DNA from 3 places in the Rhizobium sp. R339 genome. Region 1 is predicted to be linked to each of the others. Evidence: predicted binding sites of a transcription regulator. Region 1 holds the regulator's gene; each other region holds the start of a gene.
The links. Region 1 encodes LexA, which represses DNA repair genes until DNA is damaged. Its sites were predicted from a motif close to TGTTCNNNNTGTGTTCNG; they were not measured.
Positions count from the first base shown of each region.

Region 2: a site for LexA is predicted at 3,922-3,939, ahead of ATY76_RS25190 (metallopeptidase family protein). Genes of this name have one in related genera too.
Region 3: a site for LexA is predicted at 3,733-3,750, ahead of ATY76_RS18330 (ImuA family protein). Genes of this name have one in related genera too.

Region 1 covers NZ_LOKV01000003.1:151,616-162,215, forward strand. The annotation lists gene pdhA (pyruvate dehydrogenase (acetyl-transferring) E1 component subunit alpha) at 1-164, opposite strand, end outside; gene ATY76_RS07405 (septum formation initiator family protein) at 310-630, opposite strand; gene eno (phosphopyruvate hydratase) at 774-2,048, opposite strand; gene kdsA (3-deoxy-8-phosphooctulonate synthase) at 2,190-3,035, opposite strand; gene ATY76_RS07420 (VOC family protein) at 3,032-3,928, opposite strand; gene lexA (transcriptional repressor LexA) at 4,126-4,845, shown strand; gene ATY76_RS07430 (ComEC/Rec2 family competence protein) at 4,826-7,252, opposite strand; gene gltA (citrate synthase) at 7,543-8,832, shown strand; gene lpxB (lipid-A-disaccharide synthase) at 8,861-10,030, opposite strand; gene ATY76_RS07445 (LpxI family protein) at 10,027-10,600, opposite strand, start outside.
Region 2 covers NZ_LOKV01000025.1:26,841-37,440, reverse strand. The annotation lists gene ATY76_RS25200 (error-prone DNA polymerase) at 1-1,501, opposite strand, end outside; gene ATY76_RS25195 (DNA polymerase Y family protein) at 1,498-2,946, opposite strand; gene ATY76_RS34305 (hypothetical protein) at 2,957-3,901, opposite strand; gene ATY76_RS25190 (metallopeptidase family protein) at 4,064-4,501, shown strand; gene ATY76_RS25185 (DUF1737 domain-containing protein) at 4,525-4,731, opposite strand; gene ATY76_RS25180 (CoA ester lyase) at 4,731-5,636, opposite strand; gene ATY76_RS25175 (hypothetical protein) at 5,750-5,983, shown strand; gene ATY76_RS25170 (VOC family protein) at 6,090-6,512, shown strand; gene leuD (3-isopropylmalate dehydratase small subunit) at 6,646-7,254, shown strand; gene ATY76_RS25160 (pyridoxal-phosphate dependent enzyme) at 7,316-8,248, opposite strand; gene leuB (3-isopropylmalate dehydrogenase) at 8,409-9,521, shown strand; gene lpxE (lipid A 1-phosphatase LpxE) at 9,774-10,526, shown strand; gene ATY76_RS25145 (MFS transporter) at 10,570-10,600, opposite strand, start outside.
Region 3 covers NZ_LOKV01000014.1:3,878-14,477, forward strand. The annotation lists gene ATY76_RS18305 (Ku protein) at 1-7, opposite strand, end outside; gene ATY76_RS18310 (glycosyltransferase family A protein) at 710-1,909, shown strand; partial or broken gene ATY76_RS34265 (hypothetical protein) at 1,857-2,099, shown strand; gene ATY76_RS18315 (CopG family transcriptional regulator) at 2,133-2,417, shown strand; gene ATY76_RS18320 (hypothetical protein) at 2,990-3,325, opposite strand; gene ATY76_RS18330 (ImuA family protein) at 3,799-4,554, shown strand; gene ATY76_RS18335 (DNA polymerase Y family protein) at 4,475-5,989, shown strand; gene ATY76_RS18340 (error-prone DNA polymerase) at 5,989-9,252, shown strand; gene ATY76_RS18345 (hypothetical protein) at 9,911-10,138, shown strand; gene ATY76_RS18350 (ParB/RepB/Spo0J family partition protein) at 10,343-10,600, shown strand, end outside.

The sequences.
Region 1 (10,600 bases):
TGGCCGGCCTTCTCCTCGAAGCGGCGGATCAGCAGCATCTCGCGATAGGCCTTGAGCTCTTCATCACGATCGAAGTCGGCTACCGGGCCGCCATTCGATGCTTTGACTGTGGATTTTGCTGCAGTTTTGCGGCTGGAAACGGTCGCGGTCTTTCGCGGCGCCATTCAACCCTCCCTATGGGTTTATCGGTTCTCGATGGCGCGTACCATAGGGAAGAAATATGACCACAGCAATGCCATAATTGCATGGCTCATATTCTGAGATAAATTGTTGAAAAGATTACATGAATCGCAATTAACTGAATTCCAGTTAATTGGAATAGTGGTTGAATATGACGATCTCGTCCGCGCGCGACATATTGAGCTGGTAACGCGCCTTTTCGTCCAGCATATCCTTGTCGAGCGAGCCGTCACTCAGGAGCGCGACCTGACTTTCCAGATGTTCGCGCTTCGCCTTCAAGACCGCAAGCTCTTTTTCGCGCTCAATCCGCTGGCGCTCGAACGTCTCCGTCGCGCGCAGGCCGTAATCGCCATGGATGCAATGATAACCGAAGTAGGAGAGGAAGGCGACCGTCATGGCCGGAATGACGAAGCGACCGATTCTTCTCTTCTTATGATGCTTTGTCCACATACACGCATGCTCTTGAACGCATTACCAATTCGTTCAATCTAACGCGCAGAGATTAACCGTTCGTTGACTCTAAAAAACGGGCAATAAAAAACCCCGCGCCTCTCACAAGGCGCAGGGCTCAAGCGATTGAAAATCAGATCCGATCAGCCGCGGATGATCGAACGGCCGGCATATTGGGCCTGGGGGCCGAGGCCTTCTTCGATGCGGATCAGCTGATTGTACTTGGCAAGGCGGTCGGAGCGCGACAGCGAGCCGGTCTTGATCTGGCCGCAGTTGGTGGCGACCGCGAGATCGGCGATGGTCGAATCTTCCGTTTCGCCGGAGCGGTGCGACATGACGGCGGTGTAGGCTGCCTTGTGCGCCGTGTTGACGGCATCCAGCGTTTCCGTCAGCGAACCGATCTGGTTGACCTTGACGAGGATCGAATTGGCGACGCCCATGCGGATGCCGTCACGAAGACGGGCAGAGTTGGTGACGAAGAGATCGTCGCCGACCAGCTGGGTCTTCTTGCCGATCAGGTCGGTCAGCGCCTTCCAGCCGTCCCAGTCGTCTTCGGCCATGCCGTCTTCGATCGAAATGATCGGATACTTGCCGGCGAGTTCGGCCAGATATTCGGCCATGGCGCCCGGCTCGAGCGTGCGGCCTTCGCCTTCGAGAACATACTTGCCGTCCTTGAAGAATTCCGTCGAGGCGCAATCGAGGCCGATATACATGTCGTCGCCGGGCTTGTAGCCGGCTTTCTCGATCGACTTCATGATGAAGTCGAGAGCCTCGGGCGCGCTCTTCAAGCCTGGTGCGAAACCGCCTTCATCGCCGACATTGGTGTTATGGCCCTGTGCGGCAAGTTCCTTGCGCAGCGTATGGAAGACTTCCGAGCCCATGCGGACGGCTTCGCGGATGGAATCCGCACCGACCGGCATGATCATGAATTCCTGGAAGTCGATCGGATTGTCGGCATGCGCGCCGCCGTTGATGATGTTCATCATCGGCACCGGCAGCAGGCTTGCGGAAGCACCGCCGACATAACGGTAGAGCGGCAGGCCGGAAGCCTGGGCGGCAGCCTTGGCGACGGCGAGCGACACGCCGAGGATGGCATTGGCGCCGAGGCGCGACTTGTTCGGCGTGCCGTCGAGCTCGATCATGATGTTGTCGATCTGGATCTGGTTTTCGGCGTCGATACCGCCGATCGCGTCGAAGATCTCGGTGTTGGCAGCCTCGACAGCCTTTTCAACGCCCTTGCCGAGATAGCGCTTACCGCCGTCACGCAGCTCGACCGCCTCATGCGCGCCCGTCGAGGCACCCGAGGGAACGGCCGCGCGGCCCATGCTGCCGTCTTCGAGATAGACATCGACTTCGACGGTGGGGTTGCCACGGCTATCGAGAATCTCGCGGGCGATAATATCGGTGATTGCAGTCATGGGTTCTTCCTGCTCGGTGGGTGATAAGTCGTTCGAAGCCTGTCATAATCGAAGGCGTGCAAATTACAATGCTGCAGTTTCACGCCTCCGGACCAGCGCTCCGATGTGGCCTATAACACGATCATGTCAGCCTGTTGAACATCACGCCTTGGCGATCGCATCAAAGGCCAGCAGCTTTTCGAGGAGCCGCGGCATGTCCTTGAGATAGACCATGTTGGGGCCGTCGGAAGGCGCATTGTCGGGGTCCTGGTGAGTTTCGAGGAAGACGCCCGCAATTCCGGTGGCGACGGCCGCGCGCGCCAGCGTTTCGACGAATTCCCGCTGACCGCCGGAGGAATCGCCCTGCCCGCCCGGCTGTGCCACCGAATGGGTGGCATCGAAGACGACCGGCGCGCCCATCGCCGCCATGATCGGCAGCGAGCGCATGTCGGAGACCAGCGTGTTGTAGCCGAAGGAGGCACCGCGCTCGCACAGCAGCACGTTCGGATTGCCGCTGGCATTGAGCTTCTTCAGGACGTTCTTCATATCCCAGGGAGCGAGAAACTGGCCCTTCTTGACGTTGACGACGCGGCCGGTCTTGGCGGCGGCAATCAGAAGGTCGGTCTGGCGGCAGAGGAAGGCCGGGATCTGCAGGACATCGACGGTCTTTGCCACTTCCGTGCACTGCTCGGCGGTGTGAACATCGGTCAGAACGGGAAACCCGAATTCCTTCTTGAGATCGGCAAAAACCTCCATGCCCTTTTCCAGCCCGATGCCGCGTTCGGCCGAAAGCGACGTGCGGTTCGCCTTGTCAAAGGAGCTCTTGTAAATCAGGCCGATGCCGAGCTTGCCGCAAAGCTCCTTCAGCGTCTCGGCCACCATGAAGGCGTGATCGCGGCTTTCCATCTGGCAGGGGCCGGCGATCAGCGACAGGCGGCCGGTATTGGAAAAGGTGACCTGACCGTTGCCTTCGCCGATCTTGACTTCGGAATTCGTATTGGAGCTCATCGTGGTTCCTCGAAGGCGAAGAGCGTGCCCTGCCCGGGCGCGGGCTTCACCAGAATGCGATTGTTCTTGCGCGTGTAGGTCACCCCGTTAGCAGCCAAATGCGCTTCTGTCACGGCAAGATCGGCGACATTGAAGAGGACGGCCCGCCCGCGCAGGCCGCGTTCGGCGTGCGAAACGGCGATCTCAAAATAAGCTTCCAGCCCTTCCGGCGTCATCAGGTTGATCTTTGCATTCGACGCCGCGATCTTCACGCCGAAGCCGGTTTTCTCGATCGCCGATTGTCCCGCGGCAAGGCCGACGAAAGTTCCGAATGCCGCAGCGTCCGGCGCGCTAAGCGCCACCTCGGCAATGCCTGTGACGCCATTTGCATGCGCCTCCAGCGCGCCGCGATCTGCCGGGAGCGGACTGATACGCTCGACACTGAAGAGGAAGAAGTCAGGTGCGCGCAGGTCAGCGGCAAAGGCGAGCTTGAAGCCGGCGATGCTTTCAGATCCATCCGGCATCGTCATCGGCCGGCTGAACTGCAGCATTTCACCGGCGCTCGATGCCTTGCCAACGAAGTTATGATGATCTCGGCCAGCATCCGCAGTGCCGAAAGCCACCGCCGAAAGCCCCTCATCGCCGCAGCGGAAGCGGAAAGCTTGGTTGCGGGCGATAAACACATTGCCCTTCCGCGCCGATGCCTCGCTCTCCTCGACGCTCGCTACCCCGAGCGGCTCCAGATAGGTCTTGTCGGCAAAGAAGACGCAGGCATTCTCCGTCCCGAAGGGATGGCGCGCATCGGCGGCGACGGTGAAGCCGAGCTTGCCGAGCCTCTCTCGCGCCAGATCGATATTGACGACGGGCAGCACCAAGTGATCCAGCGGATGCGGGTTGGCGGAATGCCTGTTCATGATATCCCCTCCCGAAACAGCTAGAGATGTGCGCCAGTGCTCATCTCAATTCAAGGCCTGCCCGGCGATCCGGCGAATGAAAATAAAAATCTCAACGAGTTGGAGCCAAGTTTTACGGAAATTTAGCTACTTGCGGAACACATATGGAACATATAGTGTCTGTTCTGGATTTGTTTCAATCACGGGGTCTGACGTCGATGCTCACGCGCAAACAACAGGAGCTTCTCCTTTTCATTCATGAGCGCATGAAGGAATCCGGCGTTCCGCCGTCTTTCGACGAGATGAAGGATGCCCTGGATCTGGCTTCCAAGTCCGGCATTCACCGGCTGATCACGGCGCTCGAGGAGCGCGGCTTCATTCGCCGCCTACCGAATCGCGCTCGCGCCCTTGAGGTCATCAAGCTTCCGGAAGCCTACAGCCCCAGCATCCAGCCCCGGCGCGGCTTTTCGCCGAGCGTCATCGAAGGCAGCCTCGGCAAGCCCCAGCCTGTGGCCGCGCCCGCTCCAGCAAAGCCCGTTGCCGATAACGGCAACTCGGTTTCGGTGCCGGTCATGGGCCGCATCGCCGCCGGCGTTCCGATCTCGGCGATCCAGAACAACACCCACGACATCGTCGTTCCAGCCGATATGCTCGGCAATGGCGAGCATTATGCGCTCGAGGTCAAAGGCGATTCGATGATCGATGCCGGCATCTTCGACGGCGACACCGTGATCATTCGCAACGGCAGCACCGCCAATCCCGGCGACATTGTCGTCGCGCTCGTCGACGACGAGGAAGCGACGCTGAAGCGTTTCCGCCGCAAGGGCGCATCGATCGCCCTGGAAGCGGCCAACCCGGCTTACGAGACCCGTATCTTCGGGCCTGATCGCGTCAAGGTTCAGGGCAAGCTCGTCGGTCTCATCCGCCGCTATCACTGACATCGATTACGCCGGATTCGGCGAAATTGCCGGTGCGCCAGTCATAGGCGCGATGGCGCGTCCATGGCCTCGACAGCAGGCCGAATGCGGTGACGGTTTGCGGACCGTCATCCGTAAAGCGCAATTCGACGGAACCGCTCTTGCGGAGCGTCTCTCCGGTGAAAAGCATTGCGCCTGAGCGGCAACGGTCGAAGCGCAGCCGCACCGACGTCACGACGATGTTGCCCACATCGCAGGCCGGACCGAGATAGGCGGCATTGTCGATGACGGTCAGGACCTTTCCACTGGCAAGCCGCGATATGCACCAGGCCTTTTTGACGCAGGAAAAGCGGTTTGTTTCGCCGCCCGTTGCGGCGGCCTGCATCGCGGTCCTCACCTCCTCCTGCTGATCTGCGGAAAGCTTGAGGCGCCGATCTTCTCCTTCCGGAATCGCCGGGCCTTCCAGCATCTTCGGAGGATGATGCGTGGGCAGGACCAATGCTCGCTGCCACTGATCGAAGATGAAATCCGAAGGCTTCGGGCGATTGGAAGCCATAGCGGTCGCCTCCACGACCGCGACCAGAGCGCCATCCTCCGAAATCACCAGATCCGGGGCGCGAGGAGCCGGCAGAAGCAGCAAAACAAGCGTCGAGCCGGCAATGACGGCAGCACCGATATGCCGCAACCGGGTGCGTAGCAGGGTCACGAGCAGGAAGCCGGCGACAGCCACTGCAAAGTACCAGCCGGGCAACCGTCCGACCCCGATGTCGCCGCCCCAGCCGGAAACCGTCTTTGCGACCGCGATCACCAGATCGAGGCCGAATCCAACCACCTTCCAGGGCACGGCATCCAGGCCGAAAGGCATGAGCAGCATCGCCAGCAGCCCGGCCGGCATGACGATGAAGGAGATGATCGGCATCGTCGCGAGATTTGCCGGCAGGCCGTAAGCGGTCAGGCGATGAAAATGCTCGATCGAAAACAGCGCGGTCGAAAAGCCGCCGATCAGCGAGGTCAGGAAGACGCCGATGAAGAACCCCGCCACCGGAACGATGGGCCTGATGATCGGCAATTTCAGAAAGGCGTTTTCCCGGACGCGCCGGTCCTTCCACATCTGATACCCGGAAACCAATGCCAATGTCGCAGCAAAGGACATCTGGAAGCTCGGGCCCAACACCTCGGAGGGCGAAATGGCGATAATGACAAGCGCGGACAGCGCGACATTGCGCAGGCTGATCGACGGCCGGTCGAAGAAGACGGCAATCAGCATCACGGCCATCATGATGAAAGCGCGCTCGGCCGAGACGGCGAAACCGGAGATCAGGAAGTAGGCCGTGACGGCAAGGAGCGCGCCGGCGGCGGCGATCTTCTTCGTCGGATAGGCCTGGGCGACGACGGGAAAGAGGCTGAGCAGCATTCGAAAGCCGACGAAGAAGATGCCAGCGGACAAGGCCATATTGAGACCCGATATGGCGATGATATGGGCAAGGCCAGACTGGCGCAGCGCCTCCGTCGTCTCGTTCGAAATGGCGCGCCGTTCGTCCGTCACGAGGGCGGCCGCAAAAGCGCCGGTGTCGCCGGGCAGCACCGATCTTATGCGATCGCCGATGCCGCTGCGCAGCCGGTAGAGCCATTCGAGCAGCGCCTCGGGCACTGATGCCGCGGCCTGCGGGCCTGCCTGCAAGTCGACCTTCTCAGGCGCGCCGTAGAAGAAACCGTTCGCGCCGATGCCGTCAAAATAGGCGCCGAAGGAGAAATCGTTGAGTTCGGGAAGCGCCGGACCTGACGGCGGCGTCAGCCGCGCCCTGCCGGTAATGATGTCGCCGATCTCGAAGGGTGCGCCGGTGCTGCGGGCGATTGCGGTTACACGCTCCGGCGGCCGCTTCAGCGTCGGCGCCTCGGTGGCGGTGACGGCGAGAATGTAGCGCCATCGCCCGCGGTCGTCGCCCTCGCGCCGCTCGACGCGGCCTGTCACCGTCGTCGTCACGGCGGAATCGAGGATCACCGTCGAGGCTCGCCAGGTCTCCAGCTGCGCTGACAGCATGCCGCAGACCACGAAAGCAAGCGCCAGCAGCATTGCCCGCAAAACCACCCTGCTGCTACCGATCACGAGGATCGCGACCGCCAGCGCCAACAGGCAGAGCAGCAATGCAACGACTGGAAAATCCGATGCCGCGAGAAACCAGAAAGCGGCTCCTGCGCCGAGAAAGACCGGCGAGAACAGCAGCAGGCGGCCATGATCAGCCTCCTCGCCCAGCATGCGAAGGCCGGCACGCAGCGCTCGCGCGGCTGCGGCCGGCAGCCGGTGACGCAACGGCGCCGCCGCCTGCGTTCTTGCCGGCCGCGTCACCACGAGCGCCGAAAGACCTGCGGAATCGGCAGGCCGAGCGCCTGCTTCCGGCCGCAATTCGACTGTCTTCAACCCCTGCATGCGTCGCCCAAAATCACCCGCCAAGGCAGCCAGAATGCAGCGTCCTCTCAAATCCCGCAAGGATAATCGATTGAAATATGAGGGAAAATCGCGAGCACCAAAAGACCAGTCGAATCATCGGCTTCCGCTATGCACGCAGTTCATCGCTGCAGTGCCTAAAAGGTGATGCCGCAATGCACAAAATGGCGTCACGGTAACTTGGCATTAGCTTCGCGATCATATAGCTATCGGTGAGGACGCTTAACCCCTATGGCGCTTTTGTGGCGCCACCGACATTTCGGAGGATCAGTATGACGGATCAAAGCGCTACAATAAAAATCGGTGACAAATCAGTCGACCTCGCCGTCAAAAGCGGCACGATCGGCCCGAGCGTCATCGATATCGGTGCTCTCTACAAGAACACTGCCTCCTTCACGTACGATCCGGGTTTCACCTCGACCGCATCCTGTGAATCGAAAATCACCTACATCGATGGCGATGAGGGCGTTCTGCTGCATCGCGGCTATCCGATCGAGCAGCTTGCAGAACACGGCGACTTCCTGGAAGTCTGCTATCTCCTGCTTTACGGCGAACTGCCGACCGCCGCTCAGAAGAAGGATTTCGATTATCGCGTCACGCACCACACGATGGTGCATGAGCAGATGAGCCGCTTCTTCACCGGCTTCCGCCGCGATGCGCATCCGATGGCCGTCATGTGCGGCTGCGTCGGCGCGCTGTCGGCCTTCTATCACGACTCGACCGACATCACCGATCCGCACCAGCGCATGGTCGCCAGCCTGCGCATGATCGCCAAGATGCCGACGCTGGCCGCCATGGCCTACAAGTACCATATCGGCCAGCCCTTCGTTTACCCGAAGAACGACCTCGACTATGCGTCGAACTTCCTGCGCATGTGCTTTGCCGTTCCTTGCGAGGAATATGTGGTCAATCCGGTGCTTTCCCGCGCCATGGACCGCATCTTCATCCTGCATGCCGATCACGAGCAGAACGCTTCGACCTCGACCGTCCGCCTCGCCGGCTCGTCGGGCGCCAACCCGTTCGCCTGCATTGCAGCTGGCATCGCCTGCCTCTGGGGCCCCGCCCACGGCGGCGCCAACGAAGCGGCGCTCAACATGCTGACGGAGATCGGCACGGTCGACCACATTCCTGAATATATTGCCCGCGCCAAAGACAAGAACGATCCGTTCCGCCTGATGGGCTTCGGTCACCGCGTCTATAAGAACTACGATCCGCGCGCCAAGATCATGCAGAAGACGACGCATGAAGTGCTCGGCGAGCTCGGCATCAAGGACGATCCGCTGCTCGAAGTGGCGATGGAGCTGGAGCGCATCGCGCTCACCGACGAATACTTCATCGAGAAGAAGCTCTATCCGAATATCGACTTCTACTCCGGCATCACGCTGAAGGCGCTGGGCTTCCCCACGACCATGTTCACCGTGCTCTTCGCGCTCGCCCGCACCGTCGGCTGGATCGCGCAGTGGAACGAAATGATCGAGGATCCGGAGCAGCGCATCGGCCGCCCGCGCCAGCTCTATGTCGGCGAACCGAAGCGCGATTACATCCCGGTTTCGAAGCGCTGAAGGCTGACCAAGACAAAAGAAAACCCGGTCAGAGATGGCCGGGTTTTTTATTGGCGAGAACGTCGAGCAATATCTGCGCCGCGTGCTCTCCCGGCGGTCTTTCCGTCTGCATCCGCTGCCACATGAGCTCGTAGCCTTCCTTCATCGCCTTGAGCTGATAGGTGTCGGCCGACAGCCTTTCCATCCAGCGTGCGAGGCTTGCGCCGCGAACGACATCGTTCAGATATTCCGGTACGACCGCATAATCGGCAATCAGGTTCGGCAGGGCGCCGGTCCAGGTCTTGATACTCGATGTCAGCATGCGCATGATCCAATCGACCTTATAGGCGGAAACGACGGGAACATTGGCAAGCGCCAGTTCGAGTATGACAGTTCCGGACGCCGCCATGGCCGCATCGGCTTCAGCGAAGGCCTTCCATTTCGCTTCCGCGCCGACGACGATCTCCGGCTGCACCGCCCATCCCGCCGTCATTTCGCGAACGAGCGCTTGCCTGTGCGGCACGGTGGGCAGAATGAAGCGCTTCGAGCCGTTGCGGGCGACAAGCTCGTTCGTTGCGGCCTCGAAGTAAGGCAGCAGCTTCTTGATCTCGGAGGAACGCGAGCCGGGAAGAAGAAGGATCGGGCCGTTGCCGGGCTGCCTGCCGGCGCGCAGGCGACGGGTCTCCAGCAATGCAGGCTCGGCAGTCAGGCGATGCCCGACATAGGTCGTTGCCGGTCCGCCGAGCGCACGCATCACTGCCGGCTCGAAGGGCAGGACGGCGAGCACGTGATCGACATAGCCGAGCATGCGCGTCGCGCGATATTCCTTCCAGGCCCAGACGCTTGGACAGACATAGTTGACGACAGGCAGATCGGGCAGCGCGGTACGCACGCGCTTGGCCACGCGATGGGTGAAATCCGGGCTGTCGATAATGAGCAGGATATCCGGCCTAGCCTCGATGATACCGGCCGTCGTCCTGCGGATCAGGGTGAACAGCCTCGGCAGCCGGCTCAGCACCTGGGTGATGCCCATGATCGACAGCTCGGAAAAATCAAACAGGGATTTCAAGCCTTCGGCCTGCAGCCCCTCGCCGCCGACGCCGACGAGCTCCACCGGTCCGGCATGAATGCGCTTGAGCGCGGCGATGAGATCGGCGCCGAGCAGATCACCCGAGACCTCGCCGGCGATGACGGCGATCTTCAGCGGCACGCCACTCATTCGAGCCCCCATGCCGGCAGGCCGCGATCGATACCGCAGACGAAAAGCCCGGCCTCATCGGCAGCCTTGATGACGGCGGCGCGATCGAGCACCAGCGACCGCCCGGCCTCGACGGCGATGCCTGCAAGACCGGCTTTGCCAGCATTCAAGACCGTCGAAACGCCGATCGCCGGCAGATCGGCGCGAATATCCTGCTGCGGCTTGCAAAGCTTGACGAGCCCGCCGCGGCGGCGCGGCGAGATGCGCCCGGCGGCTCTGAGACCCGCGACACGTTCCAGCATCTCGTCCGTGCCCTCAAGCCCCTCCAGGGCAACGACGCGCCCGCCGATGCTGACGGCGCCCTGCCCGATATCGAGCCGGCCGAGCGTTTCGGCGGCTTCGGCAGCGCGGGCGATATCGCGGCGATCTTCCTCACCGGGCGCCACCGCGCCGAGAGGACCGATGGAGGCAAGAAGATCAGGAGCGATCTCATGGGCGCCGACGACGCGCCGGCCGTTTCCCTCGATCAGCCGGATCACCATCTGCAGAACCGTATCATCACCGCCAGACAGCAATGTACGGATGGCGGCC
Region 2 (10,600 bases), on a different contig from region 1:
CGTTCTGGGTCACCGGATCCTTGACGTCGAGACCGGCCGCCTTCGCATCCCGATCGGAGAGATTGTCCTCCGACCAGCCCCAGACGAGACTGCTGATCGCCGACTGAACATCCTCCGACAGGCCGAAGGCCTTGGCGACCTCGCGGCCGGCCGAACGGGTGCGGTAGGTGGTAACCCCTGCGGTCAGCCCGGCATGTTCTCTTTTGTAGTTTTTGTAGATGAACTGGATGACCTCTTCACGCCGGTCATGCTCGAAATCGACGTCGATATCCGGCGGTTCGTCCCGGTCCATCGAAATGAAGCGGTCGAAGAGCAGCGTGCTCTTTTCAGGATTAACCTCCGTTATTTCGAGACAATAGCAGATGACCGAATTCGCCGCCGATCCGCGTCCCTGGCACAAGACCTTGAGCTTATAACGGGCGTGCTGGATGATCCTGTGAACCGTCAGGAAATAGGAGGCATAGTTCTTCTTTCCGATGAGATCGAGTTCATACTCGATCTGCGGCGCAACTTTGGCAGGAATCCCCTCGGGATAGCGCTTTGCCGCCCCCGCCCTTGTCAGTCTCTCGAGGGTCTCCTGCGGCGTTTCGCCGGGATCGTTTTCAGGCGGATAATTATGCTCCAGTTCCTTCAGCGAAAAGGTCAACTTCCCGAAAAAGGTCTGCGTATTTTCGATCGCACCAGGATAGTCTCGGAAGATCCGGACCATTTCACGTGAATCCTTGAGATAGCGCTCGGCATTCGGCGCCAGCAGGAATCCGGCTTGCGATATCTGCACATGCTCCCGGATCGCGATCACGACATCCGAAAGGGGCCGGCGTTCAGGATGGTGGTAAAGCGGCTGGTTGGTCGCGATCAACGGCACGCGATTTCGGGCGGCAAGCATGGCAAGCGCCGCAAAGACCTGCCTGTCGCGACCGTCATAGGTTGGCGCCAATGACATATAAAAAGCCTTGCGGAACCGTCTGCGAAACCGTTCCAGATAATCCTCCAGCGCCGACTGGCCGGCTTGGGTCTCGACAAGAGTGCGATCGGGAACGAGTGCAAGCATCATCTCGTCGCCCCATTCCATGAATTCCGCTTCCGTTAAGATGCAGGTTCCCTTGACTGCTTCCTCCTTCAGATTGCCGGCGCTCAGGAGACGACAGAGATTTGCCCAGCCTCGCCGATTGCGTGGGTAGGCAAGGATATCAGGCGTATGATCGGAAAAAACGAGACGAGCGCCCGGCTGAACCCGGATAGGATCGAGAATTACTTCTTTCTTCCCGTCCTTCTCCGCTTGGGCCATAATCATATCCCTGTTCTTGTATCTCTCCTCAAGCTGCAACGCCTGCGCATGTGCCCTGACCACGCCGGCAACCGAATTCCGGTCCGCAATTCCGAGACCACCAAGTTTGAGATGGGCGGCCTGTACGACCATCTCCTCGGGGCCTGAGGCGCCTTCGAGGAACGAGAAGTTCGTTTTGGTGCCGATTTCGAAGAATGCAGGCTCGAGTTTCATGCGAATACCCCATGCATGAACCAGCGAGGATCGAGCTCCTGGCCATAGAACCCTCGGCGATAAATCCAGAAGCGGTGCCCGGCCTCATCCTCGATACGGAAATAATCGCGCGCCTCCGCGTCGCTTCCGTCGATCCACCATTCCATGGCAATCCGCTCCGGACCTTCGCTTTTTGCCACTTGGTGCTGCATGCGCCGCCAGCGGAAGATCTGCGGCGGGCCATCCGGCACTTCGGCGAGTACAGTCTCGACAGGCTCCGGCATTGCAAAAAGCCGCAACGGACGCTCTTCGCGGAAAGGGAGAGAACCGCTCTGTTCCGCCTTCCCTCGTCTTGAAAGCTTATCCATCGTCGAAACTGTGATGACGGCGCGTTCCGGCACATGGCTCTCACGGAGTTGGAAGCTTTGCAGACAATCCGCACCCAGCCGGGCGGAGACACGGTCGACGAAAGCCGAAAGGGAGATTTCTGCCTGACGATCGCCCTCGAAATCAGCCTGCGCTTCGTTGAAGGGATCGTGCCGCAACACATTCAGCCGGACGATCTCGAAACCATAGCCGGCATCGAGATCGTCATAGACCGCCTGGAGTCGTTCGGAAAAAAGCCCGGCGATAAATTTCGGTTCGCGAAGCGGTTGCGAAGCGCCGACGGAAATACGGAAGACCCTGCCGTCGACGCGGAATAGAACCAATTCGAACACCCGCCCGCCGGCGCCTCGTGCCTCCAGCGACGGCTGCAGCGACACGGCGACCTGCCTGGTGACGGCAAGGATCTGTTCCTCCGTTCCGATGGGCTCGATCAGGCGGCTTTCTGCCGAAAGACTGGCGACGGGGCGACGGGGCGAAACAGGTTCTTCTTCATGCCCTAGCGCCTGGTCGAGACGCAGAAGCAATTCCGGCCCGAACCGGCGGGTCAGCGGCGCCCGCGGCGCATTGATGACGTCGCCGATATATTTCAGACCGAGCTTCTTCAGCCCATCGACGGTTTGCCCTTGCAGCCGCAAGGCTGCGATCGGTAAAGACATCAGCACATGCTCCCTCTCCTCCTCCCCGATCACACCGCTTTGCCCGAAACGCGACACGGCCCAGGAAAGGCCCGGCGACGATGAGATCGCGCCGCGCGCATCGATCCCCATATGAAAGAGCCGCGACAGAACGTCCTTGAGAAGCGCCTTCTCTCCGCCGAAAAGATGCGTGCAGCCGGTAATGTCGAGAAACAGGCCGTCCTTGCCGTCGTATGCCACCAAAGGCGTATAACGATCGCACCAGTCGGCAATTGCCTCCAGCAGCCGTCGGTCGGCGGCCGGATCTTCTTCCACCACCTCGAGCGTCGGATACATGGCGCGTGCCTCGGCAACGCCCTGATCCTTTTTCAGCCCCAGCCGCTCGGCCAATTCGTCCAGCGCCGTCAGCCGCATCGCATTGTTGAGCTTGCCGGAACAGACGATCGGTGCCGCTTCAGGACGCCCTTTCGAACGCCACGAGAGTCCCCATCGTCTGCGGGCGATGCGGTCTGTTGCCAGATGCGGGAAGCTGAGCGCCAGAATGCGCTGACTGTTCGCCTGGAGGGCGAATGAGGTTTGGTTCGGTGACAGGGAAAAATTCGCGTTCATGGGGGTTCCACTCCAGGAGAAAGGAGAGCGGGGCCGGATTGCGGCTCTTCTCCAGCGTGAGACGGAAAATCGGATTGCCGATGCTGCCGGTAAGCTTCGATCCGTCGGGCAATGGCCGCAGACCAGACAGTCCCGGTTCGACATGCAGGCGGAAGGCGGCACTGCTGGCCTCCTCCGCCCCTGCCTGCCGCACGAGAAAGAGCGGACGGCGGGCAGCATGCGCCCTGAGGCTGAGCCTGCGGCTTTCGGTCAGCCCGAAATGCGCAGGATTGCCCCGCACTTCGAGGATGACGGCCGAGAATGCAGCGCTTTCCACCGCCGCCTCCGCCAGCCAGAGCGCTTCGTCCAGCTTGCGTGGCGCGGCATGGAGAAATCGCTCAGGGCTCAACCCGAAATCCCGAAGCCCGGGAGCATAGGGACGGCCGGCCTCCAGCGTACCGACTGCATCGCCGATCCAGAGCAGCGGCATAAGCCTGCCGGCATCTGATTCCTGTTTCTGCAGCCGCGCGGCAACAGCCATCGCCAGTCCGCTTGCCGCGCCGGCATCGCGAGACAGCGCGGAACGGAATTCGGTAATCGCATCGAGGGATAGGCCGCCCTCCAGCGCCCGATCGAGAAGCTCCACTCCGAACGGCAGGGATGGCAGAATGCGCTCCTGGCGCGTCTTGCGTCCCTCTGCCAAGGCTTCCCGCTCCGCCGCCGCAAGCGTCGGCGCAGGCTTTCCTTCCAGCTTAGCGATGGTTTCGCGGAGCGCAAAAAGCCGCTCGCGCGCCAGGGCGTTCTGCGCCATGGCGTTCACTCCGTCCGTCGTGTTCCTGTTATGTTCTTATGGATTCCAGAGAGCCGGAGAAGAGTCAACAACCATTTTCTATGAATTTATTCCTGCCTTTGATTCCACACTCGAAAAACCGCGATAAAGGTTCTATATGGGCCCGCAAAGGAAGGAACATTCATGGCCCGCATAGACCTGAGCGATGATTGGCGGGACCGCCATGCGCCGACGATCAGCACTTTCGAGTCGCTGGCCATGGAGGCCTATAGCCACTTGCCGAACGAATTCCGCCAGCTGACCACCAACCTCACGATCGAGATCGAGGACTTCCCCGATGACGACGTTTTCGAGGACATGGCGCTGGAAACCCCTTTCGACCTACTCGGTCTTTTCGAGGGCAGAGGCATTTCCGAACGCTTCACGGTGGAAACCGGCGAGATGCCGAACCGCATCCGCCTCTACCGGCGTCCCATCCTCGATTATTGGGCGGAAAACGACGAAACGCTCGGCGATATCATCACTCATGTCTTGATCCACGAGATCGGCCACCATTTCGGGCTGAGCGACGAGGATATGGAGCGGATCGAGGCAAGCGCCGAGGAAGCCGCCGAGCGTTAGGCGCTCAATCCCGGCACGAAGTCTTATTGCTCCGAGAGCTTCATCTCAGGATCGTAATCCTTGCCCTCGACATTCTTGACGACGGCCTGGCCGCACTGCATCGCACCGGTCGCGGCGTTGAAGGCATAGGTCGGCGAGCCCTCCAGCGACCAGCCCTTATTGAGGGCGGCAGTCACCTTATGGCAGAAGGAAGCGTCGTCGGGGCCGGTCAGGAAGCGATAGAGTTTCATCAGGCGGGCTTTCTTGCAGAAATCAGGCGAGCTTTATGGACCAGAGCTTCGGCCTGGACAAGGTGCAGCCGCTCGATCATCCGCCCGCCCGCATTGATGACGTTGAGGCCCTCGGCCTCAGGGTCGGCAAAGGCTGATATGATCGCTTCGGCTTCCCTTATCTCCTCCGCGCTCGGTCCGAAATGCCGGTTGGCGGCCGCAATCTGCGAGGGATGGATCAGCATCTTGCCGGCAAAACCCATGGCGCGGCCCTGCCCGCATTCGGCATCGAAGCCTTCGCTATCCTTAAAATCGTTGAAGACGCTGTCGAGCGCATCGAGCCCGTAAGCCTTGACCGCCAGGATCACCTGCATCAGCCAGGGCACGAGATAGTTCCGCCCCGGCTGCGGCAGCACGCCCGTTTCCTTGCGCAGGTCGTTGAGGCCGACGACGAGGCAATCGAGCCGCGATCCCGGCGTGCGGCCGGCTTCGGCGATCGCCCCGACATTCAGCACGCCGCGCGGCGTTTCGATCATCGCCCAGATCCGCAACTCCTCCGGCGCATCCGCTTCCACGAGAAGATCGCCGGCTGCCATGACATCCTGGGGCTCGTCCACCTTCGGCAAGAGAACGGCATCGGGCAAAACATCCTTGACCAGGTCGAGATCCGCCTCTCCGAACTCGGATGACAAAGAATTGATGCGGACGATCCTTTCCTTGCCCTCAAGCGGCGGCCAGGCAAAAAACCGTCTCAGATTTTCCCGCGCCTCCGCCTTCTTCTCCGGTGCGACGGAATCCTCCAGATCGAGAATAACGGCATCGCAATCAAGGGAATGGGCCTTCTCAAGCGCGCGCAGATTGATGGCGGGTACGCTCAGCACCGAGCGGCGCAGATTGAAGGAACGGAGAGATACGGTTCGGCTCATGGAATATTAGTGCCAAGCTTCGCAAAGCCCGGCAAGACAACAAAAAGCCATGCTTGCCTTGCAGAGAGGAAAAAGAAGGACCACATTCCTTTCCGAAGAAAGGTCTCGAACCCATGCAGAACATACGCTCCATCTTCATCATGCTTGCCGGCGCCACGGTTGTCGTGGCCATGCTGCTTCTCACCTTCTCGGTGACGCTCGCCGTCGGCGGCATTTTGACCGTGCTCATGGTCGGCCGCGCGCTTTCGATGAAGATGAAGCCCGCTCCGGTCCGTGCCAAGGCGAACAACCGTAAGCCTGAGATGCGCATCTGGAACGACGGCCGCGGCACAATCATCGATCTCTAAGCCGCTTTGCATAAAAACTGACCGACATTGTCGGATCATGCTTCCATGCTACGTCCTTGAAGCAGCCAGGCATTCCGCCGGCGCTTGAAAACGATGGAGGACGAGCATGGATACGACGACGGAAAACAATCCGGTTAAAATGCCGCCGGTCAAGAATGGCTTGCTGCCCTATCTGACGGTCGAAGGCGCGGTGAAGGCCGCGGAATTCTACAAGAAGGCTTTCGGCGCTGAAGAAGCGCACAGGGTGCCGGTCGACGAGAGCGGCCGGACGATGCATGTGCATCTCTATATCAACGGCAGCTCCCTCATGCTGGCGGATGCCTATCCGGAATACGGCCATCCCTTCAAAGGCCATGAAGGCTTCGCCATCCAGCTTGTTATCGACGATATCGATTTCTGGTGGGAGCGCGCGGTTGCCGCCGGCGCCGAGGTCGTCATGCCGATCGAACTGATGTTCTGGGGCGACCGCTACGGCCAGCTTCGCGATCCTTTCGGCGTTCTCTGGGGCCTGAACGCCCCGACCAAGTAAGAACCCAGGCACTCTTGCGGCCGCGCGAAACGTCGCGTGGCCGCCACTTTAGAAAGATTCTCCTTCATTTCGGCGAAAAACTGGACTAGATGCACATTCAGGAAAGTACATTTGCTGAAATGGAGCATGGGTCATGGATAAATTCGTGAAGCTCACGGGCGTTGCGGCGCCCCTGCCGGTCGTCAACATCGACACCGACATGATCATTCCGAAGGACTATCTGAAGACCATCAAGCGCACCGGCCTCGGCACCGGCCTTTTCGCCGAAGCCCGTTACAATGAAGATGGATCCGAAAACGCTGATTTCGTGCTGAACAAGCCGGCCTATCGCGATGCCAAGATCCTGGTTGCCGGCGACAATTTCGGCTGCGGCTCCTCGCGCGAACACGCGCCCTGGGCGCTGCTCGATTTCGGCATCCGCTGCGTGATCTCCACCAGCTTCGCCGACATTTTCTACAATAACTGCTTCAAGAACGGCATCCTGCCGATCAAGGTCAGCCAGGAAGATCTCGACAAGCTGATGGACGACGCCTCGCGCGGCTCCAACGCCATTCTGACGATTGACCTGGAGAACCTCGAAATCACCGGTCCCGATGGCGGCTCGATCAAGTTCGATCTCGATGCGTTCAAGCGCCACTGCCTGCTGAACGGCCTCGACGATATCGGCCTGACCATGGAAAAGGGCAAGGCGATCGACGAATTCGAAAAGAAGAACGCCTCTGTGCATCCTTGGGCTGCCTGAGCCCGAACGAATGACGATCGATCAAGCCGGGCCTTCGCCCGGCTTTTTCTTTGATAACAGATCAGAGAAACTTCTCTTTCCAGAGCCTCAGCTTTTCCAGCGACACGCCGATGCCGCCGCAGACTTCGATGAGCGGATTGTCGAAGCGCGCCAGCAGCCCGGCATGCACATCGGCAACGGCAAGCGCCGCCCCGCAGGCAGGCTCGACCAGAATGCGGTGTGCATCGGCAAATTTCAGGCAGGCGGCAACGGCATCGGCATCGCTGACGAGAACGCTTTCGATCGGGTGCTGTTTCGGCAGGTCGAAGACATGCTGCGCCACCTGCCGTGCGCCGAGCGAATTGGCGATCGAGGTAATGGCTGGGAGCATAATACGCTCATTTGCCTTGAGGCTTTCATGGAGCGAGGCCGCCCCTTCGGTCTCGACGGCAATGACCGGGACGTCTGAAAGCCCGTTCCGCTTCAGCCCCTCGACGATGCCGGCAAGCAGCCCGCCGCCGCCGACGCTGGTGACGACGCAATCGAATGCCGCGCCCTTCGCCACCACCTCGTCGACCAGCGTGGCATGGCCATCCCACAGAAGCGGATGGTCGAAAGGGTGCACATAGGTCGCCTCGCGGCTCTCGGCGAGGGCGACCGCATGGGCATTGGCTTCATCGAAAACCGAGCCGTGAACGAGAACATTGGCGCCTGTCGCGGCAATCGTCTGCCGGACATCGCCCGCCGTCGTCTCCGGCACGACGATCGTCACAGGCACGCCGAGCGCCCGGCCGGCATAGGCCGCGGCTATGCCGGCATTGCCGCCGGAGGCGCAGAAGATCTCGCGCGCGCCATTTTCCACCGCGTGCTGGCAAAGCCGGCCGACGCCGCGCAGCTTGAAGCTGCCGGAAGGCTGCAGCGCGTCGAGCTTCAGCCAGAGCGGCTTGCCGCTGGCGCTGTAGCCGGGAGCCGTGCGAACCAGCGGCGTATCGAGATGGAGAGGAGCTGAAGCCATAGCAAACATCCGCGGTCGTAAAAGATAGAACGCCCGTTCTAATCCGATTGCGGGTAGAGGAGCAACCGGCAGCGAAGCGTACCGATTCATCCCTTCTGTCGCTTGAAATGCCCATTTCCGGGGTCTAAGAAGCCGCAACTTGTTTTTCCAGGAGGGTTTCATGACAGCGCGCAATCTTTTCCTGCTGCCGGGCGACGGCATCGGTCCCGAGGCCATGGGCGAGGTCCGCAAGATCATCGCCTATATGAACGAGGCGATGAATGCCGGTTTCGTTACCGACGAGGGCCTTGTCGGCGGCTCCGCCTATGATGCCCATGGCGCGGCGATCTCGGAAGCCGACATGCAGAAGGCGCTCGCCGCCGATGCCGTTCTCTTCGGCGCCGTCGGCGGCCCGAAATGGGATAGCGTGCCTTACGAAGTCCGTCCGGAAGCCGGCTTGCTTCGCCTGCGCAAGGATCTGCAGCTTTTCGCCAATCTGCGTCCCGCCATCTGCTATCCGGCTCTTGCCGCGGCCTCCTCGCTGAAGCCGGAGCTGGTCGAAGGTCTTGACATCCTGATCATCCGCGAGCTGACGGGCGGCGTCTATTTCGGCGAGCCGAAGGAGATCATCGATCTCGGCAACGGCCAGAAGCGCGGCATCGACACCCAGGTCTACGACACTTACGAGATCGAACGCATTGCCGGCGTCGCCTTCGAAATGGCTCGCACGCGCCAGAACCGCGTCTGCTCCATGGAAAAGCGCAACGTCATGAAGTCGGGCGTGCTCTGGAACCAGGTGGTGACCGAGACGCACAAGGCGAAATATTCCGACGTCCAGCTCGAACATATGCTCGCCGATGCCGGCGGCATGCAGCTCGTGCGCCAGCCCAAGCAGTTCGACGTCATCGTCACAGACAATCTCTTCGGCGACATGCTCTCCGACGTCGCCGCCATGCTGACCGGCTCGCTCGGCATGCTGCCCTCGGCTTCACTCGGCGCGCCCGACGGCAAGACCGGCAAGCGCAAGGCGCTCTACGAGCCGGTGCACGGCTCCGCCCCCGATATCGCCGGCAAGGGCGTTGCCAATCCGATCGCCATGATCGCCTCCTTCGCCATGTGCCTGCGTTACTCCTTCAACATGGTGAAGGAAGCCGACGACCTGGAGAGGGCGATCGCCAACGTGCTCGACAAGGGCATCCGCACCGGCGATATCATGGCCGATGGCGCAAGGCAGGTCGGCACCGTCGAGATGGGCGATGCGATCCTCGCCGAGTTTAAGGCGCTTTCCGCCTGATATATTTCACGTGAAACAGCTCCAGCCCTTCGCATCACCCATGCGGAGGGCTTTTTATCGGAACAGACAAGCCGTCAGCTTGGCCGATTTATCCGAAACGGACTATCCTCGGCCATAATCTCGTGTATTTTTGCGCCGACTTAACGGGCGCATTCGGCGGCCGGAAGCGACTTCCGGCTTGTGCGCCAATTCAAAAGTGAGAACGCCTGTCGGATGCGCAGGCGCTCGAAGGCCAATCGAACGGACGACGGAATGCGGGCTTTTTGGGCTTCCCTGGACAGGCGCTGGCGCCGGAGCGGCGCGGCCATGCCGCCTTTGCGCTGGCAGGCCTGCCTCTTCATCACGATCAATGCCGTAATGCTTTCCATGCTGCTCTTCGATGCGCCGATCGGCGCCAGCGAGCCTCCAGCGCCGGTGAAGCAGCTTGGCGAGCTTCTGACCGGCTTCGGCGACTCCGCCTGGCTGATCCTGACCAGCATCCTGCTCTTCTTTCAGGGCAGGGCGGGCTACAAGCTATTGAAGACGGCGCGCTCCAGGGCGCAGGCACTCTATGTCAGTTGGATCGGCGCCTATCTCTTCACTACGGTCGTTTTCTCCGGGCTTCTCGCCAATCTCCTGAAGCGGGCGATCGGAAGGGCTCGCCCCGATCACTTCCACGACTACGGCATGTTTTCTTTCACACCCTTTTCAGGCCGTTCCGCTTTCGAAAGCTTTCCCTCCGGTCACTCCACCACGGTCGGCGCCTTCTTCGCCGCCTGTGCGCTTCTGTTTCCGCGCTACCGCGTTGCCTTCATCGCCTGCGCCATCTGGCTCGGCATGACGCGTGTCATGGTCGGCGCCCATTATCCGAGCGATGTCATCGCCGGCCTTGCCTTCGGCGGCTGGTTCTCGCTGCTGACGGCGATCGTCTTTGCCCGCTGCGGCTTACTTTTCAAACTGGCGCCGGACGGCTGGCCGCTCGCCAAGCGCCTTTTCCCTGACATGGAAAAGCCCGGCGCCTTGTGAGCGCCGGGCCGGTTTCTTAAGCTTCTGAGACGCGAGCGCGTCATCAATCCATTGCGTGGATGTCCCTGTTCTTT
Region 3 (10,600 bases), on a different contig from region 1:
CCGCCATGACTTGGGACCCTCCGCACACAACTCAAGCGATTCAAGTGATTCGGCAGCGAATCGTTCCGAGTCGAAACGAATCATTTTTCAATGACTTAGTTCGAATTGGCTGCGCGTATGACGAGTCCTGTCTAGCCCATGATTCCATGCATCTTTTAGCGGCGGCGAGCGTTTTCTGGGTGGAACAACCCCAGGGGAGTCCTGCCATGAGCAAGCGTGAACTCTACCAGGATCGATAGACTCCCTGTCCGCCATCGGCGTCCGAATTTACTCGCTGTTTTGACTGCGTGCCGCACCCCTCCCTTCGCCCCACATTCTCTTGGGCCGTTGCACCAGCGAGCCATGAGCTTGCGCCCGTCGGCCATGGAAGTTGCCCGAACAAAATGCCCCGCTAGGGGCGGTGCGCGGGGCATTCTGTACTACATGCTCCGCAAACCAAGGAGCGGGGCCCTAGAAGGGTGACACTACTGCAAAATTACTTCAATTAGCCTGTTCTTACACCTAAAGGCTATGTGGGCTGATCGGACTAAAGTCCGTTTTGGGCTGCCTACAGCAAAGCTACAGTGCAACGCGACTGTCTGCTTTGCGATGTATACGTCCGTCGCACTTCCGCTGGGAGGATTGAGGTTTCAGCGCTCGGAAATGCACTCGGTGAATCAACAAGATACTGCCTGATATACATCGTTCTTTGATTAACGCGAGACCCAAAATGCTTTCCTCTTCAGACAAGGATCGGAGGGAAGCTCGACAGTCCATTCGGCCGTTGGTTTCGGTCGTCATACCGGCCTTCAATGCTTATCCCTATATCGAACGCACACTTCGATCCGCTGGGCGCCAAACCTACCAGAATTTGGAGATTATCGTCATCAATGACGGTTCTACCGACGATACAGCCAAGGTCGTCGAACGCGTAGCGCTTGGAGATTCGCGGATTCGTCTGCTGTCCACTTCTAACCGCGGTGTTGCCGCAGCGAGGAACACTGGTCTCCAAGAAGCAGCCGGGCAGTTTGTGGCATTTCTTGACGCAGACGATCTTTGGCATCGAACAAAAATTGAAAAGCAGGTTAACGCTCTCAGTGGTCTATCCCCGGAGTGGGGTGCAGTTTATGTGCTACATTATATCATCAACCATGATGACGAGATCATTCGCTCGGGCGGCCATGCCGTCGCGAGAGGATATATCTACGCGCGGCACCTGACGTTCAAATATATTGGCAACGGGAGCTCCCTCCTTGTCCGCAGGGATGTTGCTCTCCAGATTGGCGGATTTGATAGCTCATACGCCGCATTGGGAATTGGCGGGTGCGAAGACCTCGATTTCGAACTCAAGCTTGCCGCCCGCTGTCGTATCGAAGCTATCCGCGAGCGTCTGGTTGGATACAGGGAGTATCCGGGCAACATGTCGTCCAATCACCTCCAGATGGGCCAAAGCGCCCTTGAAGTTGTCAGGCGCGCGTTGGCCGGAAATCCTCAGCTTCCGAGATACGCCATGCGAAGCGCGATGCTTGCTACTCAGAAATATGCATTCTGGGAATTCCGCCGAGCCAGAAACACATATCTGTCACTTGTGACGCTTTGCTCAATAGCGCGACACGAACCCAGCTTCATTGCCCAGCTTGCCTTCATGAAGGTCCTGCGCGCGATCAAACGCTGCGTTATGGAGTCTACAACAGCCAACGGTGAGGATTCACCGCCAGCGACTGGGTCGAAGTTCGATCAGGGAAATGACCCTCCCTATGTGGAACAGCAGGATGAGACAGCTGAATTTCATCGTCATCTGATGCGGTTGACCGCTGTGGATGCCAAGCTGAGTTCAAACCTTGGGCCCATAACGAACGGGTTCATCCCGACGGCTAATGGTCTTCAGTCTCGAGCGATGGAGAGTGTACGTTGGCAGAAATCACGATAGCTGTTGTGGACGACCACCCTCTTTTCGAGAAGGAGTGGGACGCAGTCTGGCTGAAATTGAAGTTTTTGTCGTCGTAGGCGAAGGGGCAAGCGCCGGTGAAGCGATCAAACTGGCGGCATCCCACAAACCCGATGTCATTCTCCTTGATGTGTTCATGCCCGGAGGAGGCATCGATGCGATTTCCGGTATCCGGGCGAAAAGCCCACGAACAAAAATTCTGATGTTGACTGCCTCAGAGCAAGCCGATGCGCTTGCCGCTGATCGCATCGCAGACGTTCCGCGCCCTGAGCTGCAAATTCTGCTTCGTCGCTCTGCACTGAGACTGCGCAATGCTGCCGGTGTTTCAATGGAAGAAGACGTTGAGGAGGCGTTGCGAGATTTAGCGGGTGAACTGGGCCTGACACGCAATGACACGATCGGGTTTATTCTTCGAGAATGGATGGAGAAGAACACCTATCTGCCTGTCCACATGCTCGATGAGGAGGGCGACGTGGATGGAACTGCTTGATCTTGGCATCAGGAGAAGACCGCGCTCGCCGAGGCGTCGCAATAGCATGTGTCATTGGTTCCAGGCCAAGTAGCCGCCCAGCGCACAGGAGACACATTGCTTGGGGTAAGCAAATAATCGCCGGGCGGCATTAAATGCATAATAGGCGATAATATTTCGCTTTCTAGTCGGCTTCCGATCTTTGGTTCGAAAACGTACAACACCTTACTTTACAGATCGTAGTATAATCTCAAAGAGTAAAATACTACTTATTGCCATCTCATAAGAATGTCTTGAAATGATCGTTCGCTCTTAGGCGCGCTATCTTGACAAAACAACCCCACCTACTGATCCCCGCTAAATGCGGGGCTTTTTCTGGCATCGTACGGGAACTGCGGACGGACAAACAAGTTAGCTCCTTGGATCGGGGGAGAAAGCCAGCACGTTTCACGTCGAAGTGTACTGATGGCAGTTGCCAAGAGGTTAGAATGTTCTGACTAGGCATTCATCAGCTCAGGCGTGCCACGCGCAAAATTTCTTCATCAATCCTTCGGATGCAGCCCTCGTTACATTCCCCCGCTGGATCGTTCATTTCATTCGTCATCTCGATCGGGCGGAAATTCCAGCATTTCCAGCTCGTATTCGAGGCTGCCGATCTTATCGAACAGCGCCTGTTCGTAATTGGAAAGAACGCTGCCAAGATGCGCAAGGGCCTCCGCCTGTGGTCTCGCGCCGTCATTCGGCGTGTAGACGATTTCTCCGCCATAGGCGAGATCGATATAGCTTTGAACAAGCGCCAGTTCATTTCTGGCAAACTCGATGTTCGAGCGGATTGCTGCCAGATTCCGTTCTTCGGCCGTCGTTCCGAAGATCGTACCAGACAGCGTCTCAAGGCGCTTTTCCTCGAACGATACGACGTTTTCCGTCATGGGGTATCCTCCTTGCTGATTGAAAGGCCATTTTCGGTGAGACAGGGGAAGCGGGTCTGGCAGCGGTCGACGCCATCTTCCGAAATCAGACGAGGGCAGCCGAGGCTCAGCCGCCGGCGAAGCTGTTGGAACGTGAAACTCGCGCCGTACTGCTTGACCAGGGTCTTTCGGTCGAGCTCCGTGTTCCGATCACAGGCAATGCACTCGACAAAGACGACCGATCCACGGAAGTCGCGGAGTGTTGCCGGCTCACAGCTATTTTTTCTTATCGATGACATTTTTAGAGCCTGTCGGCCGACCATCGGTAGGCGATTGAATTCACTGGTTCTTCCGGTGGCGCAGCAAATGGGCCGGTTGCAGCCTGGAGACCACTCGCTTGCATATGCACATTGACTCACATGCCACGTCGGAACAAATAGAGAACATACCCGCTTTCGGGCGAGATGAAAACCTATTTTGACGAAGGCTTCCGAATGGCGCAGATCAGCGCGAATCCGATCATCTCCGATCTTCGAGATCGCATCCAGCATCTCGAAGGGGCTGCAGCGCGACGAACATCCGTCCTTCCGTTCGGGGTGGCCGAGATTGACGCGCAGCTGCCGGGTGGCGGCCTTGCCTTTGGTGCGCTGCACGAAGTCGCCGGCGGCGGAAACGGCGCGATCGACGGCGCGGCCGCGGCGCTCTTCATCGGCGGTATCGCGGCCCGCACCACCGGCAAGGTGGTCTGGTGCCTCACCCGCTTCGATCTGTTCTTTCCAGCACTTGCCCAGGTCGGACTTCACCCCGATCGCGTCATCTTCGTCGAATGCGACAAGGAAGAGACGGTGCTCGCAAGCTTCGAAGAGGCTTTGCGCTATGGCGGCCTCGGCGCCGTGGTCGCCGAGCTGGTGCGCCTGCCGATGACGGCCTCGCGCCGGCTGCAGCTTGCGGCGGAAAAGTCCGGCACATTGGGCCTGGTGATCCGCCGATGGCGGCGCCAGACGGAAGCCTCCGATTTCGGAATGCCGACGGCAGCTGTGACCCGCTGGCGGATCTCGGTGCTGCCGTCCGAGCCGCTGCCCGTGCCGGGCGTCGGGCGGGCGCGGTGGCTGGCCGAGCTCATGCGGGTCAGGGCAGGCGAGGGAGGACAATTCATTATCGGAGCATGTGATGGCAAGGGTCGTATCTGTCTTTCTTCCGACGCTGCCGACCGACCGGATCAGGCGCGCCGATCCTTCGCTCAATCCTGACACGCCGCTAGTGGTGATCGCCAGGAGCGGGTCCAAGCGATGGGTGGCGGCGGCCGATCAGGCAGCTGCCAAACTGGGCTTGCGGGTTGGTATGCCGGCCGCCAACGCGCAGGCGCTGGTTCAGGGATTGACGATGGTGGATGCCGACCCAGTGGCCGACTTCGCCACACTTGAACGGCTGACGCTTTGGGTCTTGTCGCAATATTCTCCCGTTGTTGCCATGGATCCCCCTGATGGCATCATCATGGATACCGACGGCGCCGACCATCTGCAGGGGGGCGAGGACCTGATGCTCTCCGGTCTCGTCAACCGCTTCCGCGGCCGGGGTCTTGTGGCGCGCGCGGCAATCGCCGACACCTGGGGTGCGGCACATGCGCTCGCCCGTTCGACGGATCGCGAGACAGTCATCATCCCGCGCGGCGACACCGCCAAGGCGGTCAACCGTCTGCCACTATCCTCACTGCGGCTGCCGGCCGAGATCGTCGGGAGCCTCCGAACCCTCGGCTTCGCTACCGTCGGTGATCTGGCAGTGACGCCGCGGGCGCCGCTGACGCTGCGTTTCGGGCCGGAGGTCGGCCGCCGCCTCGATCAGATGTTCGACCGGCTCGCCGAGCCCATCGACCCGATCCGGCCGGCGGATCTCGTCGAGGTCCAAAAATCCTTTGCCGAACCGATCGGGGCTGCGGAGACCATCGAGAAATATGTGGGCCGCCTGGTGCGGCAGCTCTGTCTGGAGCTCGAGAAGAAAGGACTTGGCGTGCGGCGCGCCGATCTGATCGTCCACCGCGTCGACAACACAATCCAGTCGCTTCGGGCCGGCACGGCCAAGCCGGTTCGTGACATCGGCTGGCTGACGAAACTCTTCCGCGACCGGATCGAGAAGATCGAGCCCGGCTTCGGCATCGAGAAGCTGGGCCTCGCAGCCATCATCGCCGAACCGCTCGTCGAGGCGCAGTCGGCTTCCTCCCTGATCGAAGAGCAGATTACCGATGTGACGCCGCTGATCGACGTGCTGGGAAACCGCGGCGGCCAGCGGATTTTCCGTGTCGCACCGGTGGCGAGCGACGTGCCGGAGCGCAGCGTTCAACGGATCGCACCGACGGCGGGCGAGGTCGGCGCCACCTGGTCGCTCCATTGGCCGAGGCCGTCGCGGCTCTTGCCACACCCGGAAGTGATCGAGGTGATTGCGCTCTTGCCCGATCATCCGCCGGTCTCGTTCACCTGGCGCGGCAAGCGCCGCCGGGTGAAGCGCGCCGACGGCCCCGAGAGAATATTTGGAGAGTGGTGGCAGCGCAGTTCGGAATGGGTTGCTGTGCGCGACTATTTCGTCGTCGAGGATGATGCCGGCGAGCGCTTCTGGATTTTCCGATCCGGCGATGGCGTCGACGCCGACACCGGATCGCGCAAATGGTTCCTGCATGGGGTGTTTGCCTGATGCGCTACGCCGAACTGCAGGTCACCACCCATTTCTCGTTCCTTCGCGGCGCAAGCTCGGCGGAGGAACTCTTTGCCACCGCCAAGCTCATGGGCATCGAGGCGCTCGGTATCGTCGACCGCAACAGCCTGGCGGGCATTGTTCGGGCGCTCGAAGCTTCCCGCGCCACCGGCCTACGGCTCGTCGTCGGTTGCCGGCTCGATCTACAGGACGGCACGTCGATCCTCGTTTATCCCACCGATCGCGCCGCCTATTCCCGCCTGACGCGACTTTTGACCTTGGGCAAGGGCCGGGGCGGCAAAGCCAACTGCATCCTGCATCTCGAGGATGTGATGCTCTATTCCGAAGGCCTGATTGGCATCCTGGTCCCGGATATGCCGGACGATGCCTGCGCCGTGCAGCTCAGGAAGATGGCCAAGATTTTCGGCGACCGCGCCTACGTCTCGCTCTGTCTGCGCCGGCGGCCGAACGATCAGCTGCGGCTGCACGAGCTGGCGAACCTGGCGGCGCAGCACCGGGTGAAGACGGTCGTCACCAATGACGTGCTGTTTCACGAGCCCGGCCGGCGGCAGCTGCAGGATGTCGTCACCTGCATTCGCACTGGCACCACCATCGACGACGTCGGCTTCGAGCGCGAGCGGCATGCCGACCGCTTCATCAAACCGCCGGAAGAAATGGCGCGGCTGTTTCTCCGCTACCCGGAGGCGCTGGCACGCACGGTGGAGATCGTCGAGCGCTGCCGGTTCAGTCTGGAGGAGCTCGTCTATCAATATCCCGAGGAAGCGCTGATCCCCGGCATGACGGCGCAGCAGTCGCTGGAGCACTACACCTGGGAAGGCGTGAAGACGCGTTATCCCGAAGGCCTGCCGGCGCATGTCGAAAAGACGATCCGCCATGAACTCGCTCTCATCGAGACAATGAAATACGCCCCCTATTTTTTGACGGTCTTCTCGATCGTCCGCTATGCCCGATCGCAGGACATTCTCTGCCAGGGCAGGGGATCGGCCGCGAATTCCGCAGTCTGCTATGTGCTCGGCATCACCTCGATCGATCCTGATACCAATGATCTCCTCTTCGAGCGCTTCGTCAGCCAGGAGCGCGACGAGCCGCCCGACATCGACGTCGACTTCGAGCACGAGCGGCGGGAGGAGGTGATCCAGTGGATCTACAAAACCTACGGCCATGACAAGGCGGCCCTCTGCTCCACCGTGACCCGCTATCGCGCCAAGGGCGCCATTCGCGACGTGGGTAAGGCGTTGGGTCTTCCCGAGGATCTGATCAAGGCGCTTTCCTCCGGCATCTGGTCCTGGTCGGAAACGGTCGGCGAGAACCAAGTGCGTGATCTCGGCCTCAATCCCGACGACCGCCGTCTCGCCGTGACCCTGCGGCTCGCCCAGCAGCTGATGGGTGCGCCGCGGCATCTTGGCCAGCATCCGGGTGGTTTTGTCCTGACCCATGACAGGCTCGATCATCTCGTGCCGATCGAGCCGGCGGCGATGGCCGACCGCCAGGTGATCGAATGGGACAAGGATGACGTCGAGGCGCTGAAAATGATGAAGGTCGATGTCTTAGCATTGGGCATGTTGACCTGCATGGCCAAGGCCTTCGCCCTCATCGGCGAGCACAAGCACCAGGATCTCGACCTCGCCACCATCCCGCAGGAAGACCCGGCCACCTATGCGATGATTTGCAAGGCCGACACCCTCGGCACTTTCCAGATCGAGAGCCGGGCACAGATGTCGATGCTCCCACGGATGAAGCCGGAGACCTTCTATGACCTCGTCATCCAGGTGGCAATTGTCCGGCCCGGGCCGATCCAGGGTGACATGGTCCATCCGTATTTGCGCCGCCGCGAGGGCAAGGAAAAGGTGGAATATCCGACGCCCGAACTGGAGGCGGTCTTGCACAGGACGCTGGGCGTGCCTCTGTTTCAGGAGTCGGCGATGAAGATCGCGATGGTCTGTGCCGGTTTCACGGGCGGCGAAGCCGACCAGCTTCGGAAATCCATGGCGACGTTCAAGTTCACCGGCGGCGTCAGCAGGTTTGAGGACAAGCTGGTTGCCGGCATGATCCGCAACGGCTATTCACCAGAGTTTGCCAAGCGCACTTTCGGCCAATTGGAAGGCTTCGGCTCTTATGGTTTCCCCGAAAGTCATGCTGCCAGTTTCGCGCTGATCGCCTATGCCAGCAGCTACATCAAATGCCATTTCCCGGATGTCTTCTGCGCGGCTCTCCTGAACTCGCAGCCGATGGGTTTTTATGCCCCGGCCCAGATCGTCATCGATGCGAGGAGACACGGTGTCGACGTGCGCCCGGTCTGCGTCAACCGGTCGCGCTGGGATTGCACGCTCGAGGAGGTGGAGGGCACAAGCCGGCATGCGGTGCGGCTTGGCATGCGCCTGGTGCGCGGCTTGGCAACGGCCGACGCCGCGCGCATTGTCGCCGCCCGCGCCGATGAACCCTTCGCGTCGGTGGATGACACGTGGCGCCGGTCTGGTGTGCCGGTCGCCTCACTTGTCGAGCTTGCCGAAGCCGACGCCTTCCTGCCGTCATTGCGGCTCGAACGGCGCGATGCGCTCTGGGCGATCAAGGCGCTGCGGGACGAGCCGCTGCCTCTGTTCACAGCCGCGGCCGAACGCGAGGCGCGGGCGATTGCCGAGCAGCAAGAGCCGAACGTCGAACTCAGGCAGATGACCGACGGACATAACGTCGTCGAGGATTACAGTCACGTCGGGTTGACTCTCCGGGAGCACCCCTTGAGGTTCCTGCGGGCCGATCTCAATAAGCGGCGGATCGTCACCTGTGCGCAGGCGATGACGGCGCGCGACGGAAAGTGGCTTATGGCGGCCGGGCTGGTGCTGGTGCGCCAGCGCCCGGGTTCGGCCAAGGGCGTGATGTTCATCACCATCGAGGACGAGACCGGCATTGCCAATGTCGTCGTCTGGCCGAAGCTGTTCGAGCGCTCACGCCGGGTGGTGCTCGGCGCCAGCATGATGGCGATCAATGGCAGGATCCAGCGCGAAGGCGAGGTGGTTCACCTAGTCGCCCAGCAGCTCTTCGAGCTGTCGGCCGATCTGTCAAGGCTTGCCGGGCGCGACGGTGCATTCCGTGCCACCACCGGCCGCGGTGACGAGTTTGCCCACGGGTCGCCGGGCAGCCCGGATTCTCGCGAAAAAGCGCCTCCGGGAGTCCGGGCGAGGGATATGTTCACGCCGGATCTTCATATCGATACGCTGAAGGTGAAGAGCCGGAATTTTCACTAGCCGGGTGGTTACTGCTAAATCGCGGGGCACCGGTTCGTTTCCGCTCAAGTCGCGCAACCTACACGGTCCCAGGCCGGGACGAGCTGCTCTCAATAGGGTTGAGTAGCGAGGCGACGGCAAGTGGCTCGCGTATAGTCGGAGACATAATAGCTGCCATACGCTCATCCATGGTCTAATCTTGGCAGCGTCTCTCGACTGATCCCGTCAATGACGTTATTGACGAGGACAAAGCCACTGTGCCGCTGCTCAGCGTCACCTTCTCCGGTAAGTTCAAGGCTCTGACAATATGAGAAAGCCGCAACGAAATTTCGTTGTTGAATTAAAGTCCAGCCGTCGGCGGCAGACTTCGAAACCGGTCTCAATTTGGGGTAACCTGGATCTCAAAGCTGTTTCGGCTGCGGTACGCGCTCACGGTCGTTGGACTGACGAGACGACATGGCAAGGATAATAAAGCGCTGTCATCGAGGACACGTCCGAGACGCCGGTACCCAAAGAGACGCGCGAGCCGGCGCAGCTACAACCACCGACTGCGCCGGCGTTGCCAGGTGACATTGCGCAGGACGCCGCTGATCAGGTCGATGCAGTTTCGATGGTCTTTGACGATGTTCCCAGTGGTGGGAAGGTCGTCGAAGGACCGGCCGGTCCGGACGAACGCGGCTTGCGGCAGGTCGATGGTTTGGCGACAACGAAGCCGCGCAAGCGGCGCGTGTTTCGAAAGAAAAACGTGCCTGCCGCGATCCAGTCGGCACCATTGGCCGCTCCTGTCGTTTCGAACAATTTCCAGGACCTCGATGACGAGATCCGGCAGCTGCGCAGCCAGTTGGCAAAGAAGCTTCAACTCCAAAACGCCCAGCTGAGAAAGATGCTGGAGCGATTTGACCGATAGACAACGAGGATTTCTCCCTCCCTCTACTGACGGCGGCGATGTGGGAGCTGGCGAGCGCACTTCAGGAGGAGGCTGGGAACAGCGAGACCTTTGCTGGGCGCGGGCGGTGAGGAGGAGAAAAGAGGAAGAGGAGGGAAGGGGGAGGCCGTGACGGATTGAGAGGATTGGAGAGAGGCTCCAGCCGGTCCGTCATGGAGAAATGACATGGCCAAAGCCATTCAGAAAATCACCCTCAACCGATCGGAAGACATTGCTTTCGACAAGCTTGTGCTCTCGCAGAAGAACGTTCGTAACATCAAGACGGGCGTGTCAATCGAAGATCTTGCCGAAGATATCGCCCGTCGCAAACTCCTCCAGAGCCTGAGCGTCCGCCCGGTTCTCGCCGAGGGCGGAGAGGAGACCGGCACCTATGAAGTTCCCGCCGGGGGCCGCCGGTTTCGGGCGCTCGAACTGCTCGTGAAG